One region of the Paenibacillus chartarius genome, then DNA from elsewhere that is predicted to be linked to it. Evidence: riboswitches for the same ligand, from Rfam matches in the RefSeq annotation. Region 1 holds a riboswitch; each other region holds the start of a gene.
The links. Region 1 has a riboswitch for cyclic di-GMP ahead of ACFFK0_RS20320 (EAL domain-containing protein). Riboswitches for the same ligand answer to the same signal wherever they lie in the genome.
Positions count from the first base shown of each region.

Region 2: it holds a riboswitch for cyclic di-GMP, as region 1 does, so the genes downstream of both, ACFFK0_RS14295 (GTP cyclohydrolase I) here and ACFFK0_RS20320 (EAL domain-containing protein) in region 1, are expected to answer to the same signal.
Region 3: it holds a riboswitch for cyclic di-GMP, as region 1 does, so the genes downstream of both, ACFFK0_RS19455 (methyl-accepting chemotaxis protein) here and ACFFK0_RS20320 (EAL domain-containing protein) in region 1, are expected to answer to the same signal.
Region 4: it holds a riboswitch for cyclic di-GMP, as region 1 does, so the genes downstream of both, ACFFK0_RS07870 (hypothetical protein) here and ACFFK0_RS20320 (EAL domain-containing protein) in region 1, are expected to answer to the same signal.

Region 1 covers NZ_JBHLWN010000077.1:126,128-130,166, reverse strand. The annotation lists gene ACFFK0_RS20330 (DHH family phosphoesterase) at 1-633, shown strand, start outside; gene ACFFK0_RS20325 (hypothetical protein) at 718-867, opposite strand; cyclic di-GMP riboswitch class I at 988-1,074, shown strand; gene ACFFK0_RS20320 (EAL domain-containing protein) at 1,115-3,169, shown strand; gene ACFFK0_RS20315 (ABC transporter permease) at 3,381-4,039, shown strand, end outside.
Region 2 covers NZ_JBHLWN010000057.1:27,110-31,148, forward strand. The annotation lists gene ACFFK0_RS14285 (SDR family oxidoreductase) at 1-23, opposite strand, end outside; gene ACFFK0_RS14290 (6-carboxytetrahydropterin synthase) at 20-841, opposite strand; gene ACFFK0_RS14295 (GTP cyclohydrolase I) at 902-1,159, opposite strand; cyclic di-GMP riboswitch class I at 1,237-1,321, opposite strand; gene ACFFK0_RS14300 (PAS domain S-box protein) at 1,553-3,583, opposite strand; gene ACFFK0_RS14305 (sensor domain-containing protein) at 3,641-4,039, opposite strand, start outside.
Region 3 covers NZ_JBHLWN010000076.1:60,428-64,466, forward strand. The annotation lists partial or broken gene ACFFK0_RS19440 (DJ-1/PfpI family protein) at 1-512, shown strand, start outside; gene ACFFK0_RS19445 (DUF2306 domain-containing protein) at 623-1,252, shown strand; gene ACFFK0_RS19450 (hypothetical protein) at 1,327-1,569, shown strand; cyclic di-GMP riboswitch class I at 2,028-2,112, shown strand; gene ACFFK0_RS19455 (methyl-accepting chemotaxis protein) at 2,268-4,013, shown strand.
Region 4 covers NZ_JBHLWN010000029.1:30,861-34,899, forward strand. The annotation lists gene ACFFK0_RS07865 (UCP032817 domain-containing protein) at 113-1,231, shown strand; cyclic di-GMP riboswitch class I at 1,353-1,440, shown strand; gene ACFFK0_RS07870 (hypothetical protein) at 1,534-1,812, shown strand; gene ACFFK0_RS07875 (exopolyphosphatase) at 1,963-2,880, shown strand; gene ACFFK0_RS07880 (hypothetical protein) at 3,182-3,631, shown strand; gene ACFFK0_RS07885 (THUMP domain-containing class I SAM-dependent RNA methyltransferase) at 3,695-4,039, opposite strand, start outside.

The DNA of each region.
Region 1 (4,039 bases):
CGGGAAATGGTACAAACCTACGTAGGAGAAGAATGCATCGGCATCGTCCATGCCGAATCGTACCATTCCGAGCTCGGCAACGAGCTGGGCAAAGAACACGCCCATCTCGATTATATCGTCATCCTTAATATGGGCGGGCGCAAGGTTAGTCTGCGTACGGTGCACGACGGCATCGACGTGTCCGAAATTGCCGGAAGGTACGGCGGAGGCGGTCACTCGAAGGCGGCCGGCTGTAACCTCAGCGAAGAGCTGTACCGCATCTATGTCGCCGAGCCGTTCGCGATCGAGCCGATGCAGCCCGACGCTTTCCGCAATACGTACAACGTGAAGGACAATGTGCATGGCAGTCTCTATGTCAACCGCCAGGACGACCGGCTGTGGATTTATCAATCGGGAGGGGAATGGCACATCGAGGAGAACGGGGAAAGGCTCGAGCTGTCGTTCCCGACATTCGCGGCGGCCGAGCGCCATGTGAAGCGCCATTATGCGGCATGGCTGGCCCGGGACGAGGCATTTGTCAAATATTTATGCGACTATGTGACGGACTCGCAAACGAAGCGGATGGCGGGATCTGCCGCTGCAGCAGCGCCCGCGCAAGAGGCTGTCCGAGATGGGGAGCTTGTATATGCATAAATGAAACATGGAAAAGAACCTTCGTTCCCTTTTAAGAAGGGAGGCGAAGGTTCTTTTCGTAACTTCAAGTGCGGCAGACTGCACTTACGGCTCGTCTACATATTCCTCTTGATCGGCAAAGGCCGTCCAGCCTTTGCCTGCCTCCGAATCGTTCAACTTATGCGGCAATTCAAATTCGGGAGGAAGTGCTTGATTTTCTTGGCTGCGGTTGGACGATTGCTCGGATTGCTTCATCGTTACACCTGCCTGTTCATTATGGAATAACGTTAGCGTAGCCGCCCCGAAGATTTTTCATGCACGGAAGGAGAAAGCCGATCTGTGTTGAATATGTACAAGCAAACCATGATAACCGAATCGCGATAAGAGCAAACCAGGCGAAAGCTTGAGACGCAAAGCTACAGGGGCTAAGGCGGATGTCCGCGATGCCAGCCAGCTGCCGAATGATCATCGGTTTTTTTATTTCTTCTTGGAGGGCGGCAGCATGAGAACGTGGTTATTGCACGAAAAATGGCTTACGGGTTTCCCGTATCCGTTATTCATCTTGAACGAGCAGGGCATGGTGGAGGAGCAGAACGCGGCCTTGTCCAAGCTCGTTTCGTATACATGCGAAGAACTGCTGCAAATCCCTTTCGCCGACTTGGTCGTGCCCGAGCATCGGAATCGGTTTCGCCGGGCGCTCGAGCAGGCGAAGCAAGGCGAAATTCGCTCCATCGATGTTGATGTAATGGCGAAGAACGACAAGCGGAAATCGCTGCAAATCGTGTTGTCTTTATGTTACAGCGAAGGGGACAAGCACCCTCGCATCCATGTCATTTCGAGAGATATTACGTCGAGCCAAATTTTGAAGAAGGAGCTCATTCAATCGAAGCTTCAGCTCGAGCATATATTCGAAACGCTGAATGTGGCGATTTGGTCGGTAGAGCCTGGAACCCGAAAGCTGCTGCAATTGTCTCTGGGGGCGGAAAAAGTATACGGTCATCCGGTGCAAGCTTTTTATTCCGAGCCGGACCTATGGCAGCAAATGATCCACCCTGACGACTATGCCGCAGTCATGGCCAATCAAGGTCAATTGCAAAGCGGTCGTTCTATCGTACATGAGTACCGTATTATTAGCGGTCAAGGCGAAATTCGCTGGATTCACGACCGCGTCTTTCCGGAGCTCGACAATGACGGAAATATCGTATCGTTAACTGGCATTGCGTTCGATATGACTGAGCAGAAGCTGATGAAGGATCAGATCCGTCACATGGCTTTGCATGACCCGGCTACAGGGCTGCCGAACCGGACGATGCTGGAGGAATATTTCCGGACCGGCTGCAATCTCGCGGAGCAGCCGCAGCCTCCCATCGCCATCGTTTCCCTCGTTGCCATGCCGCTGGATATGATCGCGGATACGCTCGGGCAATCGCTTGCCGACGAAGCGCTGCGGCTGTTCGCGGAGCGCGCGGCCGAGCTGCTGCCGAACGCAGATTTGATATGCCGGACAGGAGATTATACGATAAGCATCGTTTGCAAGGAAGCGGATACGCAAAAGCTCTACGCCGCAGCGGAGTTGTTCTTCCGGTCGCTCGATCGGACGTTTCCGATCGGTCCGTATGAGGTGGTGCTGTCGGGAGCGGCCGGCATCAGCACATACCCCGGGGACGGAACGGACGCGGGTACATTGCTGAACCGGGCTCAAAGCGCCATGCATCGGGCCAGGAAGAAAGCCGTGAATACCGTAATGCGATACAAGCCGCATTATGAAGAGGAGTGCTTCAAGGCTTTCCGGCTGGAGACCGACATGTTTGGAGCGCTGGAGCGGGGCGAATTCGTCCTGCTGTATCAGCCGAAAATCGACTTGACCCGGATGGAAATTATCGGTATGGAGGCGCTGCTGCATTGGAATCATGCCGAATTCGGCTTGATCAAGCCGTCCGAATTCATCGCACTGGCGCAGGAATTGAATTTGATCATACCGATCGGCGAATGGGTGCTTCGTTCCGTTTGCCGGTTAGCCCGGGAATGCCGGGAGCTCGGGCTGCCGCCGCTTCGGATGGGGGTCAACGTATCCCCGCAAGAAATTTTACAGGCGGATTTCGTCGGGAAGGTCATGACCATACTTGCTGAAACCGAAATGGATGCGTCGTGTCTGGAATTGGAAGTGACCGAGCATACGATGAAGCAGGAGAAGCATATTCAAGTGCTGAAAAAGCTGCAGGCTGCCGGCGTTACGATAACCATCGATAATTTCGGAACCGGCTATTCGTCGCTGCAGAGCATCAAGTCTATCAAGCTCGGCGTGCTCAAACTGGATAAAATGTACATTCGTTCGATGACCGAAAGCGAGGAGGATTGCGCCATTGTCGACGCCGTTATTCACCTTTGCCACAAGCTCGGCGTGAAAGTAGTGGCTGAAGGCGTAGAGACGAAAGAACAGATGGCACTGCTTCGGAAGCTCGGCTGCGACGGCGGACAAGGCTACGCACTCGGTATGCCGGTTCCGGGCGAGCAATTGAAAGAGCTGCTTCAGTACGGCGTAACAACGCAATCCTAATCAAACATAAGAACCGCCGGTGGACAGCTGGAATTCAGACGTCCTGCCGGCGTTTTTTTGCGTTGTGTTCGATTTTTATCCGTTGTTTCGTAAATTGTCCGTTTCAAGATCGTAATTTGTCCTTGCTTCATGCATTTGAGGTGGGTGGCGCTGCGTGAAGGTTGTATGATAAGGCTGCTTGACGAATCCTTTGAAAGGAGTGACGGGGATGATGGAAACGGCATTACGCAGGGCGGCGAAGACGCTGAACAAAAATAAGGCGCTGCTCCTGCTGGCGCTGCCGGGGCTGCTTTGCATTTTCGTATTTTCGTACGTTCCGATGTTCGGTATTGTAATCGCCTTCAAAAATTACAACGCAGTCGACGGGATTTGGGGCAGTCCGTGGATCGGGCTGCGCAACTTCGAATTTCTGTTCAACAGCCAGGATGCTTGGCGGATTACGTACAACACGCTTGCCTTGAACTTCTCCTTCATCGCTTTCGGGACAGTGGCGGCCGTCGCCTTGGCGATCGTGATGAACGAGATCAAGAGCCGCTGGATGAGCAGCATTTATCAATCGGTACTGTTTCTGCCTCATTTGTTATCCTGGGTGCTAGTCGGCTATTTGGTGTTCGCGCTGCTGGCTGCGAGCGGTCTCGTGAATCACGTGCTCGCCGCGTTCGACCGGGAGGCCGTTTCGTGGTACACTGAACCGGCCTACTGGCCGTTTATTTTAACGATTACCGTGATTTGGAAGCAGGCAGGATATACGTCGATTATTTTTTTGGCCAGCATAATCGGCATCAGTCCGGAATATTACGAAGCGGCGAAAATCGACGGAGCGAGCAAGCTGCAGCAAATTCGCTATATTACGCTGCCGTGCCTTGTACC
Region 2 (4,039 bases), on a different contig from region 1:
ACATGCCTTCCGCAGTCGATCATGACCTCTCCTTGGGACCGAAGTACTCAAAATAATTTTTCTCGGTTTCCCATAGCCCGATCTTGTACAGATTCGGAATATGAGGCTGAAGCATGTTGTAGATCACCATCGCCACGACTTCCGACGTCGGATTCAAATTGCGGAAGCGGTCGGTATCCAAATTCAAATGCTTATGGTCAAATTCGTCAAGTACAACTTGATCGACGATCTCGTCAAGTTCGGCAAGATTGACGATCATGCCGGTAACCGGGTCAGGTTCGCCATTCACGGTTACGTCCAAATAATAATTGTGGCCGTGCCCGTGAGGATTGTTGCACTTCCCGAATAACCGGACGTTCTCCTCAGGCGATAACTGATCGCTATGTAAACGATGCGCTGCGCAGAAATGATATTTTCTCGTAAGCTGAATCATCCCGCCCGCCTCCTTTGCCGACGATAAGTAATGGTTCTCATATAGCCGGATTCGATGTAGTTGGCATACTTCAAACCGGTGTTCAAGGCACTGCCAAATATAGGAAACCAGATTTTCCGTCGTGGGAATGCGTGTCCGAAACCAGGGATGTTCGCGGTCCAGGAATTTGCCGTCCAGTTCCGCAGCGACAAATGAATTCACGATGCGTTTGATTTCCGTCGTGTTGACGACGATGCCGGAAGCTTCATTGAGGCTTCCTTTGACCATGATGTCCAGTTTATAATCGTGCCCGTGACCATTCGGGTTGCTGCAGGGTCCGAAAACCCGGCGATTCTCTTCCTCGCTCCAATGCGGCACCCGATATACATGAGTGGCGGAAAAATCGATAGTTCGCGATAAAACCGGCACGCCAGCCCCCCTCACTTGTGTCTTAATCTCATGTTTCAGCGGAAGAAGAGGAATGTCCTCTTATATGGATTCTGCCAATTTTAACCCCTTGACAGGGAACGCTCGAATTCCTCGCAAAGTGCGATATTGTCGCCGAAAACTCCCCTTTTGAGCGTCGCCAACACCGGCGAACTCTTCCTTGTACATCTCGGCCACTCGTTTCGGCGTATCGCGCAGTCCTTCGCGTGCTGGTACTTCGCCGATTTCCCGGAGCAGGCTGCGGATACATTCTTGTATGGGTTCTGTTGGCTTTACGATGTTATTGAGCAGCGGATTCATAATCTCAGGCCTCCTGTTGTAAAATGAAAAATCCAGTCCCGAAAAGCAGGACTGGATCCGCATGCATCCTATCCTTTTTCGGCAACCCGGCTGTCATAGCGTGACCGCTTTAGACCCGTGGCTTTGCGTCCCTATCTTTCGAAAGGTTTGCCATTTGTCGTTAAGGAATTACATTAAATTCGTGACAAAATACGGTGGTATATACAGATTATAATACAAAATTCGACATAATAAAAGATTTTTCTACAAATCTTGCAGTTATTAATTTCCATGCCCTTTGACTACACAGGTCATGAAACGAGCAACGAACAAGCAACCCCTCCACTTTGGTCTCCTCGAAGGAATAACGAGAAAAACCCAGCCCGAAACGGAGGACTGAATGCGGTAGTTCCTTTAGACCTTCTGCTTCGCCTTATAGAAAGCGTATCCGTTCCCGCCGTTTTTCTTCGCTTCGTAAAGCGCCGTGTCCGCTTGTTGAAGGAGAATGTCGACTTCCTTGCTGTCATTCGGATATAAGCTGATTCCGATGCTTGAAGATACCGACAGTTCATGACCTTCTATCCTATAGGGTCTGGACAACAGCAGATTCATTTCCGCAACGATTTGTTTCATCGACTCCCTATCGGCATTCGGAAAATATCCCGTGAACTCGTCTCCGCCAAGCCTGGAAAAGATGCCGCCGACCATCTGACGCAATCGCCGGCTTACTTCCTGAAGCAGAAAGTCTCCCGTTCGATGTCCCAGCGTATCGTTGATTATCTTGAACCGGTCCAAATCCAGGAACACCATTCCTCCGCATCGATTCTCCTGATTGCCGCTCTCCACCAATTGATGAAAACGAACCCGATTCGGCAGACTCGTTAAGGAATCGTGATAGGCCAAAAATTGAATAGTTTCTTCCGTTTTTTTTCTTTTGGTGATATCCCTGAAAATCATGAGAGAACCGGGGGAGGTATGATCTTCAAGACGAATGCCGCTGATCTCCGCATAAAACGGAGTTCCGTCCTTGCGCCTGAATATCAATTCTTTCGATCCTTTAAATTCACCGGTTACCTGTATCGTATCGATCACCATACGGGCTTCTCCCCAAGAATCGGGATGTACCAGATCGATGAATGTATAGTTTCTCACGTCCGTTTCTTTATCAAGACCAAGGCATTCAACGCCGGCGCGGTTGATATATTGCAGCTTGTCTGCGGCAATGACAATAAGTGGATCGGGGATGATTTCAACAAGCTGGCGATGTCTCTCTGCGCTTTGCATAAGCTCTTCCCTTGCCCTCTTCAGCTCTGTAATCACCTTGGCGATGCCGTAAACGCCACGGACTTCACCGTCGATATAAATCGGAATGTTCGTAACGGATATCACGGAATAATCGGTATCGCCTTTGCGTATAGCTCGAAGCTCATATTTTTGCACGTCGCCTCGTATCGCTTTTTCGAAGTGTTCATTAACCCTCGACAAATCTTCCGGATGAATGACGGGAGCGAACGGCAAATTTTGAAGCTCTTCTCGGGAATAGCCGGTTACTTCAATCGTATTGTCGTTAAACGTTTGAAAGCGGCCTTCAAGATCAATGGTAAAGACTGCATCGGGATGATGATCAAACAGCGATTTGTACCGCTCGTTGCTCTCTTCGAGCTCCATGCTGGCTTGTTTTAAATGGGATATATTTTGGGCGATGCCGTAGACACCCTCGATTTCGCCATTCACGTATATGGGCAGCGAAGTAATGCTCATGTAAAGGTATATACCCGATCTGCGCCTATCCGCTATCCGGAGCTCTTCGGTTTGAACGCTGCCGGCCATCGCTTTACCGAACCCTTCAATCGCCCGCGGCAAATCGTCCGGATGAATAAATGAATGAAAAGGCATCCCTTCGAGCTCTTCAATCGAATAACCGGCAATGTCCAACGTTTTTCGGTTAAAGCTCTGAAATCGTCCTTCGGAGTCCGTTGCAAAGACAGCATCGGGATTATGTTCGAACAACGACATGTACCTCTGTCTGCTCTCCTCCATCTTCATTTCCTTCACCTTTGAGTCGGTAATGTCCCGGTATATGGCGATCATGCCGATGAGCTGACCTTGCCCGTCATCAATATTTGAGAATGAAATGGAAACATCAACCTCGGTGCCATTCTTGCACACCCGGCGTGAAATGATATTGCTGACCTTGCCGCTTTCAAGCATGTTCCGATAAATCATTTCCGACTCGTGACGCAGCGATTCCGGTACAAATACATAGCTTGAATAGTTCATTTGAGCCAACTCCGCTTGCCTCCAACCGAACAGCTCTTCGAAAGCGCGGTTTACCCGTATAATTGTTGTATCCCGCCCGGTAATCATGACTGCATCGGAAAGGTTGAATAACAGCCTGTCCAAGAAGCGGCCGGTAATTAAAGCACTCTCCCGATCGTTGTTCATATTCACAGGTTCACCTCTTATAAATAACGTCGGAATCCTCAAAACACCGATGTGCGGTTACCAGGTAAAGGTAAACTCGTAGTAATGTTCGTCTGCTCTCCTGCTCTCAATATTTTTCACTTCCGTATCGAACATTTCAAAAAAGCCGCAAACGACACCTTCACTAAATTTTAAGGGTTGTCTTACCGTGTAGTGGACGACGAAGCGCCCGATTTCGTAATGCATCACTTTTGCCCGTTCATGTTCAGGCAACCCGCTGATGGCTCCGTCAAATACCTCCCTGTAGCCGATCAAAAGATCCTCCAAACTACGGTAACCCAACTCTTCCACAAAAAACTTCCTGCCATGTTTGACAATCGCTCTCCCGGCATTCTTCAATGCATGCTCCGTAACTCTCATCGATATATCTTGCAGCATGTCTGTGTACAAATCCCAAGAATACCACTCGTCATCAAG
Region 3 (4,039 bases), on a different contig from region 1:
GCGGCGGCAATGGACTGCGTATGGAAGCAAGCGGCAAGCTGGATCCGGAACGCCGTGGTATTATTATCGTTCCGGGCGCATCCGGTCCTGTCGACGACGACGGCCCCGATTCGATCCCGGCTGTATTGGCCCGGGCCATGTCCACAACGTTAACCGATCGTATGAAAATGGCCCTGCACCGGGAAGGCGTCACGGTAGCGGCGGTATGCGGCGGTTCGCTGCTGCTGGCGATGGGCGGCTTGCTGGCCGGGAGACCGGCTGTCACCCATCACTTTGGCATGGAGCTGCTCGAAGCGACCGGAGCCGTTCCCGTTCCCGCACGTATCGTCGATGACGGCAATCTGATCACAAGCGGAGGCGTTACTTCGGGACTCGATGCTGCGATTTACTTGGTTGAACGGGAGCTTGGACCGCGTATTGCCCATGAAGTCGAGCAATGGTTTGAATTTGAACGGAGGGGGACGGTTTGGCGAAGCTGCGGTCTAGCGCCTTCCGGTTCTAAGAAAAAGTCGGCTGCCGTCCGGGGGGAGCAAGGCGCTGCTTCGATCCCTAGCCCTCAGCCGTCATCCCAATTAACGGGCACTCGAAGCATGGAGCCTGAGCGGTGAAAGGAAGGGAACTTATGGGAAAGGGCCGAATCGCATATAAGCTCGTCGCTTGCGCCAGCATCATGCTCATCCTCTATACTTTGGCGAACATCCTCTTCATCGATCCCGAGTTCAAAGAGTTTCTCCGTCACAAAACCGGCTTGAGGCGCCCGCTTCCCCTCCCGGCCTGGTTCAATGTCGTCTACGTTCATGTCGCATTCGCTTGTATCGCAATGGCGGCGGGAGTACTCAATTTTTCCAAACGCCTCTTGCACCGATATCGCCAATTTCACCGCATCAACGGTTACGTTTACATGGCTTCCGTCATCGTTGTCGTGCTGTCGTCCGGATACTTGGCGCCTTATGCCACCGGCGGGAGGATCAGCAGCGTCGGATTCAATGTGCTCAACATCGTCTGGCTCCTTATCACCGCTAAGGCTTTTATCGAAATCAAAAATAAGCGGATCACCTCGCATAAGCACTGGATGATACGCAGCTATGCGTTCTGTTTTACCAACGTTTGCATTCATCTGCTGACTGCGGTTTATGTCGGAGGGTTTGGCTTGAATTATCCGGTCAGCTATACGCTCGGCTTATACAGTGCGATCGCGCTGCTGCTGGCGGTTCCTCAGCTGCTGATCCGGTTCGGACGGACTCAACTGTGAGCAGAAGCAGCCCAAATATTTCGGTATGAAGGTGTGATGCTGAGGGTACGCTAACTCTAAAACGGAGGTATAATATGGAATTGCATAGAGCTGGCGAGCCTCATCCTTTGTACGATGAGATTATGGGGTTGAAAGATGCGAAGATGCGGAACGTTGCCATTAAAGCTGTCAATGGAGTGATTGTCGTATCCTACATTGACGATAAATGGATCGTTACTTTAAACGACCGCTTCCAGCTGGAGAGCACTGATATTAGCGAAATCCTTGACCATGTCGACAAGCTGCACCACGATCGAACGGATGTATACATTCGTTGAGTCGGGGCAATCCTCACTAGCTGCATGACTCGCGCTTACAAGAGGCTGCCGATTCCGGCAGCCTCTTCAGCGTCGATCTCCAGATCTCTCGATGCTTTCGGCGGGCAAACGATACGATGATTCCGTATCGTCAGACGAAACATAAATAATCTGACATTCTTGGGACTGCAGAAATAACCTCACGCTTTCTGAGACAGCAAATTCACTAGCGTATCCAAGGACTTTAGGCACATTCCACATTACGACATGATTTTCCTTCTTTCTACATCTTCCCCTTTCATTTTCCATACATTTCACATAAAATATATTCAAACAATTTTATTTTTATTGTTAGTTTCAACAATTCGATGCGCTCCGCATCCCCATCCTTCACGATTTTTTAACAAATATTACAGGCTCAGGATGTTTACATGAACAATCTGATTATTTATAATAGTCATTAAATGTCAGAAAAGAATAGCTGTAAATGGCAAACTTGTCGAAAGATAAGGGCGCAAAGTTATGGGCCTAAGGCTACAAAGCTATGGCCGCCAGACCGCCAGTTTGAGATAGATAGCCTATCCCGAACATCTTTGGGGTAGGCTTCTTTTCGTCACTTCCGGCATGCAGGGTGCAAATTTTGCTCAAATATGGATTATTTTGTCGCATCGCAACGTTTATACATTCATTACAAATACATCGTAAGGAGTGCAGTCAACTTGAAGACCAAAAACTATTTCGGCAAAAATCTATTATTTTCGATGCTGAATCTTCTCATCATCGGGGTGGTGCTCATTTCCGTCAGCGCCTACAACCAAAACCAAATTTTAACGGATTCACTCAGAAAACAAACCCATAATATGACCTCCGCATGGGCCCAAGCTATTACCTATAAAGATGTTGAGGGTGCTCTTAGCGACAAACGCTGGGAAGCAAGCGAGCAGCAAAGGTTAACCAAGCTGTTTGACAGCTACACGGCTTTCAATGCAAACGTAGCTCAAGCCTACATATTCGGCGTCGAACTGCAGGATGGAAATAAAACTTCGCTGATCGCGTTCCCGAGTCACGTTATTCAAGCATTCAGTGAAGCGAACCTGAAGATTGGGGACATGTACGAGCAGCCGAAAGAAATCGTCAACGGTTTGAAGAGCATGCTGAAAACCAAATCCGAGACCTTTACTTCCTTCTATAACGACGATTACGGTACTTGGGTGAGCGTACTTTATCCTATTATCGACAATAACGGAAATGTTGCGGCTTACTTTGCAGTAGATGTTGACGCCAAAATGATTCCCGAAGCCCAACATTCGTTCCTCCGGAGCTCGATTATCCTGCTTTTCATCTCCCTGATCCTTTGCGGCGGTGCGCAATACGTCGTGGCAAGAAGAACGCTTATGCCTCTGAACCATTTGATGCGGGGGATCGAGCAAGTATCCAACGGAAAATTCAACTTCACCTTGGAGGAAAAAGGCAGCTTCGGCGAATTGAATCAAAAGTTCAATACAATGCTTTCGAATATTCGCGAAATACTATCGAGTATTAAGCAAACCGCCACAAGCGTAGCCGACGCTTCCAACGAGCTGTTCGGCATCACCGAAAACAACCGACACAGCATTGAGACGATTACAACGGAAATCAAGGATATGAACGCACATGTCGACCAGCAAAAAAATTCTACGGAAGAATGCAGCCGATCGATCGTGGAGATCGCCGCATCTTTGCAAGTCATCGCTCAGAACGCAAGCCAAGTGGCCTACGCATCTCAAGATATGAAACACCTTTCCGAAGAAGGCAACACAGCCGCACAAACGATTTCGGATCAAATGGGACGCATTAATGCCAATTCGCACACGACCGCAGGCACAATCAAGCTGCTTGAATCGAAATCCGAACAAATCGGCAACATTCTCAATTTAATTAAAGACATCACGGCCCAAACCAACCTGCTTGCCCTGAACGCCAGCATTGAAGCCGCTCGAGCGGGAGAACACGGCAGAGGCTTTGCGGTAGTGGCCGATGAGGTACGCAAGCTCGCCGACCAATCGAAGCAATCGACAAGTCAGATTGAAGCGCTAATTGCCGACATTCAATCGGAAACCTACAACGCCGTTTCGTTCGTGACGCAAGGTACGAAAGAAACCGAGAAAGGCCTGGTCATCGCTAATAATACAGGGGAATCCTTCAATAATATTCTTGAAGCATCGCAAGTCGTTTCCAATCAAATTTTGGATATTTCCTCCGCTACGCAGCAGATGTCCGCAAGCACGGAGCAGGTCACTTCCATGATGGAGGAGCTGGCGAGCATCTCCAGGAAAACGGCGAACAGCACTAGCAAGATTATGGATTCGGTTCTCACCCAGGAATCTTCCTTACATAGCATTTCAAGCTTTGCGAGCAAGCTCTCCAGCGTTGCGGAAGAATTAAACTATATGGTCGGCAAGTTTGAGACCGAGATGAAATCATAGAGAGTACTTAGACATAGGAGAGAGAA
Region 4 (4,039 bases), on a different contig from region 1:
TCCGCTGAGTAGCGGATATCGAACTTTATCGGCATTCCGTATGATATCCCGGCAGGATCGTGGTATGCTTGGAGTAAGTCAAATATTACGCATGTTGACAGGAGGCTCCGCTATGGAAGCAATGCTGATCGTCTTGATCGTTATGGTTGCTGTTATCATTGCCTTTAATGCCGCCAACCGGAAGAATAGCGCTTCTCCGGCTTCCCGCCGTCCTGTGCGGCGTCCCGAGTTCGTTCCTTACGACCGCTCGAAGCTGCCGCCCCGGCTTGGCTTGCTTCACGGGGTGCCGCTCGCGGACACGGAGAACCGCCTGCTGCAGGCATTCGACGATGCATTCGGCAATCGGGTCGTGGAGCGGATGCTGGACCGTTATCCCCGGATGAGTGTCGATGAGGCGGAGTGCCGGCTGTTTGAGCTGAAGCGATATTTTCTGATGGGCGCATTGCTTAGAAGCACGCCGATGTTCTCCGACGAAGTGGACGACGTGTGGCATGAGATGCTGATGTTTACCCGCGAGTATGAACGATTCGGCCAGTCGTTTGTCGGTGCGACGATCCATCATGCCCCGCATGCCGGGAAGACGGAAATGCCGGGGGAGAGAGCGTGGTTCGATTGGCTCTATGCCCATCTGTTCGAAGCGACGCCGTATAGTTCGCGGCTGTGGCACGGGTTTTGCCGATACCCGATGGACCGCGGCCAGCTGAAGCTGCTGGCGGAAGGGGATCCTGCCGAGCTGCGCCAGAAGTATTTCCACGCGGAGCGGGCAGATGCGTATCCCGATATCGGTATGACGATCGAGCGGCTGATCCGTCAGGCGAAGGAGGAGCTTCGTTATGCGGGTGAGCAAACTCATTTTGAGAGAGAGCAGGCTGTTCCGGATTATGTAAGCGGGGCGCTGCTCGGCGTCAGCGCGGCGATGCTGTTCTATTCGATGTCGGACAGCGGCAGCTTCGAGCAGGGAATGGAGCAGGTGCTCACGCCGGAAGAAGAAGAGCAGCTTCGGAAGAACGAAGATACGTCATCCGGATGCAGTTACTCGTCGTGCTCATACGGCTCCTCCGATGATCAGGGCGGGCGGGACAACGACGGCGGACGGGGCGGGGACGGAGGCTATGACAGTGGCGACAGTGGCGGCAGCGGTGGCAGCGATCATGGTGACGGCGGTTCAAGCTCCTGCTCATCCTCGTCCGGATCTTCTTGCGGTTCAAGCTGCGGAGGCGGAGGAGATTGAAAATAGTTCCATATACCTATTAAATTTATAGAAAAATAAGATGGAAGTATGATAACATTTCAAATGTGCATCGTTTATCTTAGACATAGCAGAGAATACACCATTTGACACAATTCGATGATTCTCGAAAGGGCAAACCAAGCGAAAGCTTGGGACGCAAAGCTACAGGGGCTTCCGCGGAATTTGCGCCATGCCAGCCAGCTGCCGAAGGAACGGGTCTTTAGAACCTTTCCTGTCGGAACAGGCAAGGTTCTTTTTGTATGGTTATTTACAACTTTAGAGAACGGGGGGATCGTTCGCGTATGGATCAAAAGATTCGCATGGACGGGTCCGAGAAGGAGCCGAAGCTGGTCATAGACGGCGAACAGTATTTGCTGCACGACCGCTGCTGGGACATCGAAATCGTGACCGGAAAGCTGTTCAGCATTTTGACGTTTTATTGGAAAGGCGAAGTGAAGCTGTCGATTCGCTACGAGCAGAAGAGCGAATCGCTGTGGACGAAGCTGGAGGCGTTCCTGCTGAGCGCTTACGATTATTTACGGTCGGCGTCCGCGACGTTGTCGAATCGTTACGCTGTGTAATAGGAAATATGGCGGAAGCCGGCAGCCCGATATTCGGGAAGCCGGCTTTTTCGACATGGAAATTTTGTCGTTGTCAGACGGCTTGGGGGCGACTTATAATAGAGTGAGAGAGTTTATACATAGGTCTTTGGAACTATTAGGAGGAAAACCATGAGATTAATTACTAGATCTGACTTCGATGGTCTTGTATGTGCAATGCTGTTCAAGAAGCTGGGGATGATCGACGATATGAAATTCGTCCACCCGAAAGATATGCAGGACGGTCTGATCGAAGTGACGTCGAACGACATTCTTGCCAACGTGCCTTACGTTCCGGGCTGCGGCTTATGGTTCGACCATCACGCCAGCGAGCTTACCCGCGTCGGCGAGAAAGTGCAATTCGAAGGAGAAACGCGCATTGCCCCGAGCGCGGCGCGTGTCGTATACGACTACTACGGCGGCCGGGACAAGTTCGGAGCGGAGCTGGACGATATTATGGCCGGCGTGGACAAGGCCGACTCCGCACAATTTACCCGCGAAGATATATTAAATCCGAAGGGCTGGGATTTGCTCTCGTTTATTATGGATGCGAGGACGGGACTCGGCCGTTACCGCGACTACCGGATCAGCAACTATCAGCTGATGGAGGATCTGGTCGATCACTGCGCCAAGCTGACCTCCGAGGAAGTGCTTGCGCTGCCGGACGTGGCAGAGCGCGTGAAGCGTTACTTCGAGCTGGACAAGGAGTACCGCGACATGCTGCTGAAGCATACGCGGACAGACGGCAATGTGATCGTTACCGATCTGCGTGACGTCGATCCGATTTTCCCGGGCAACCGGTTCATGGTATACGCGCTGTTCCCCGAGCAGAACATCTCGATCTGGGTCGTGGATGGACGGGCGAAGCAAAATTGCGTGTTCGCCTGCGGCCACAGCATCCTGAACAAGACGTCGAAGACGAACATCGGCGAGCTGATGCTGAAGAACGGCGGCGGCGGCCATCATGCGGCGGGTACGTGCCAGGTGCCTTACGAGCAAGCAGAAGAGACGCTCCAGTCGCTGATCGGGTCGATGAAGCGGGACGGGTAGCAATTATCTAAGTATTGGTGAGCCTGTGGGTGCACGGAAACGGTGCATGTACAGGCTTTTTTTGTGTATAGCCAGGAAATTAAAGATCAACCTTTCTGTGGATGGGCATCTTTGCCACGAAAGGGGCGGCAGGGACGGTTTGAATTCAAACCAAAATCAGATGAGCTAGCTGTTCGCAATAATCTTGTTGTATGCAGGCAGGTATTTATGGCTGACCGCGTTTCTTGCTAACCATTTTAAGCGAATCCGTCGAATAATCCCGGAAAGGAGCAGGGAGTTCGCAACAAGGACCGAAAGGGCGTTGTTGGAGGCGGAAAGGAGCGGGGAGTTCGCAACAAGGGCCGAAAGGGCGTTGTTGGAGGCGGAAAGGAGCGGGGAGTTCGCAACAAGGACCGAAAGGGCGTTGTTGGAGGCGGAAAGGAGCAGGGAGTCCGCAACAAGGACCGAAAGGGCGTTGTTGGAGGCGGAAAGGAGCGGGGAGTTCGCAACAAGGGCCGAAAGGGCGTTGTTGGAGGCGGAAAGGAGCGGGGAGTTCGCAACAAGGACCGAAAGGGCGTTGTTGGAGGCGGAAAGGAGCGGGAAGTTCGCAACAAGGACCGAAAGGGTGTTGTTGGAGGCGGAAAGGAGCGGGGAGTTCGCAACAAGGACCGAAAGGGCGTTGTTGGAGGCGGAGAGAAGCGGGGAGTTCGGGGGGCGTCACCTCGTATGCCAAGGCGGAATTGGAAGTGACGAGTTTCCAATAGCGGCCTGAAGCCAAACAACCGGCAGCCCTGACACGACGGTGCGCACCGTAGGCTGCCGGTTGTGCGCCGGGTTACTTCCGCGGCGGCAACGGGCCGAAAAATTGATGAAAGTGCGTTTCGATGCGGCCGTTGAACAGCTTCCGGTTTTTGTCCGAGCGGCGGCCCATATAATGCTCCAATTGGCGCGCCGGCGAGATGACGAAGGCCGACCACGTCGGCAGCCGGTCGTAGAGGCGCCCGAGCTCGCGCAGGGCGTGCTCGGCCTCGCTCTGATCGCCAAGCCGTTCCCCGTAGGGCGGGTTGGTGATCAGAGCGCCGTAATCGCCGCGCGGCTGCGCTGCGGCGATATCGCTGACGCGGAAGCGCAGCTCCCGCGCGAGCCCCGCCGCCTTGGCGGCGGCTTCGGCGACGTCCAC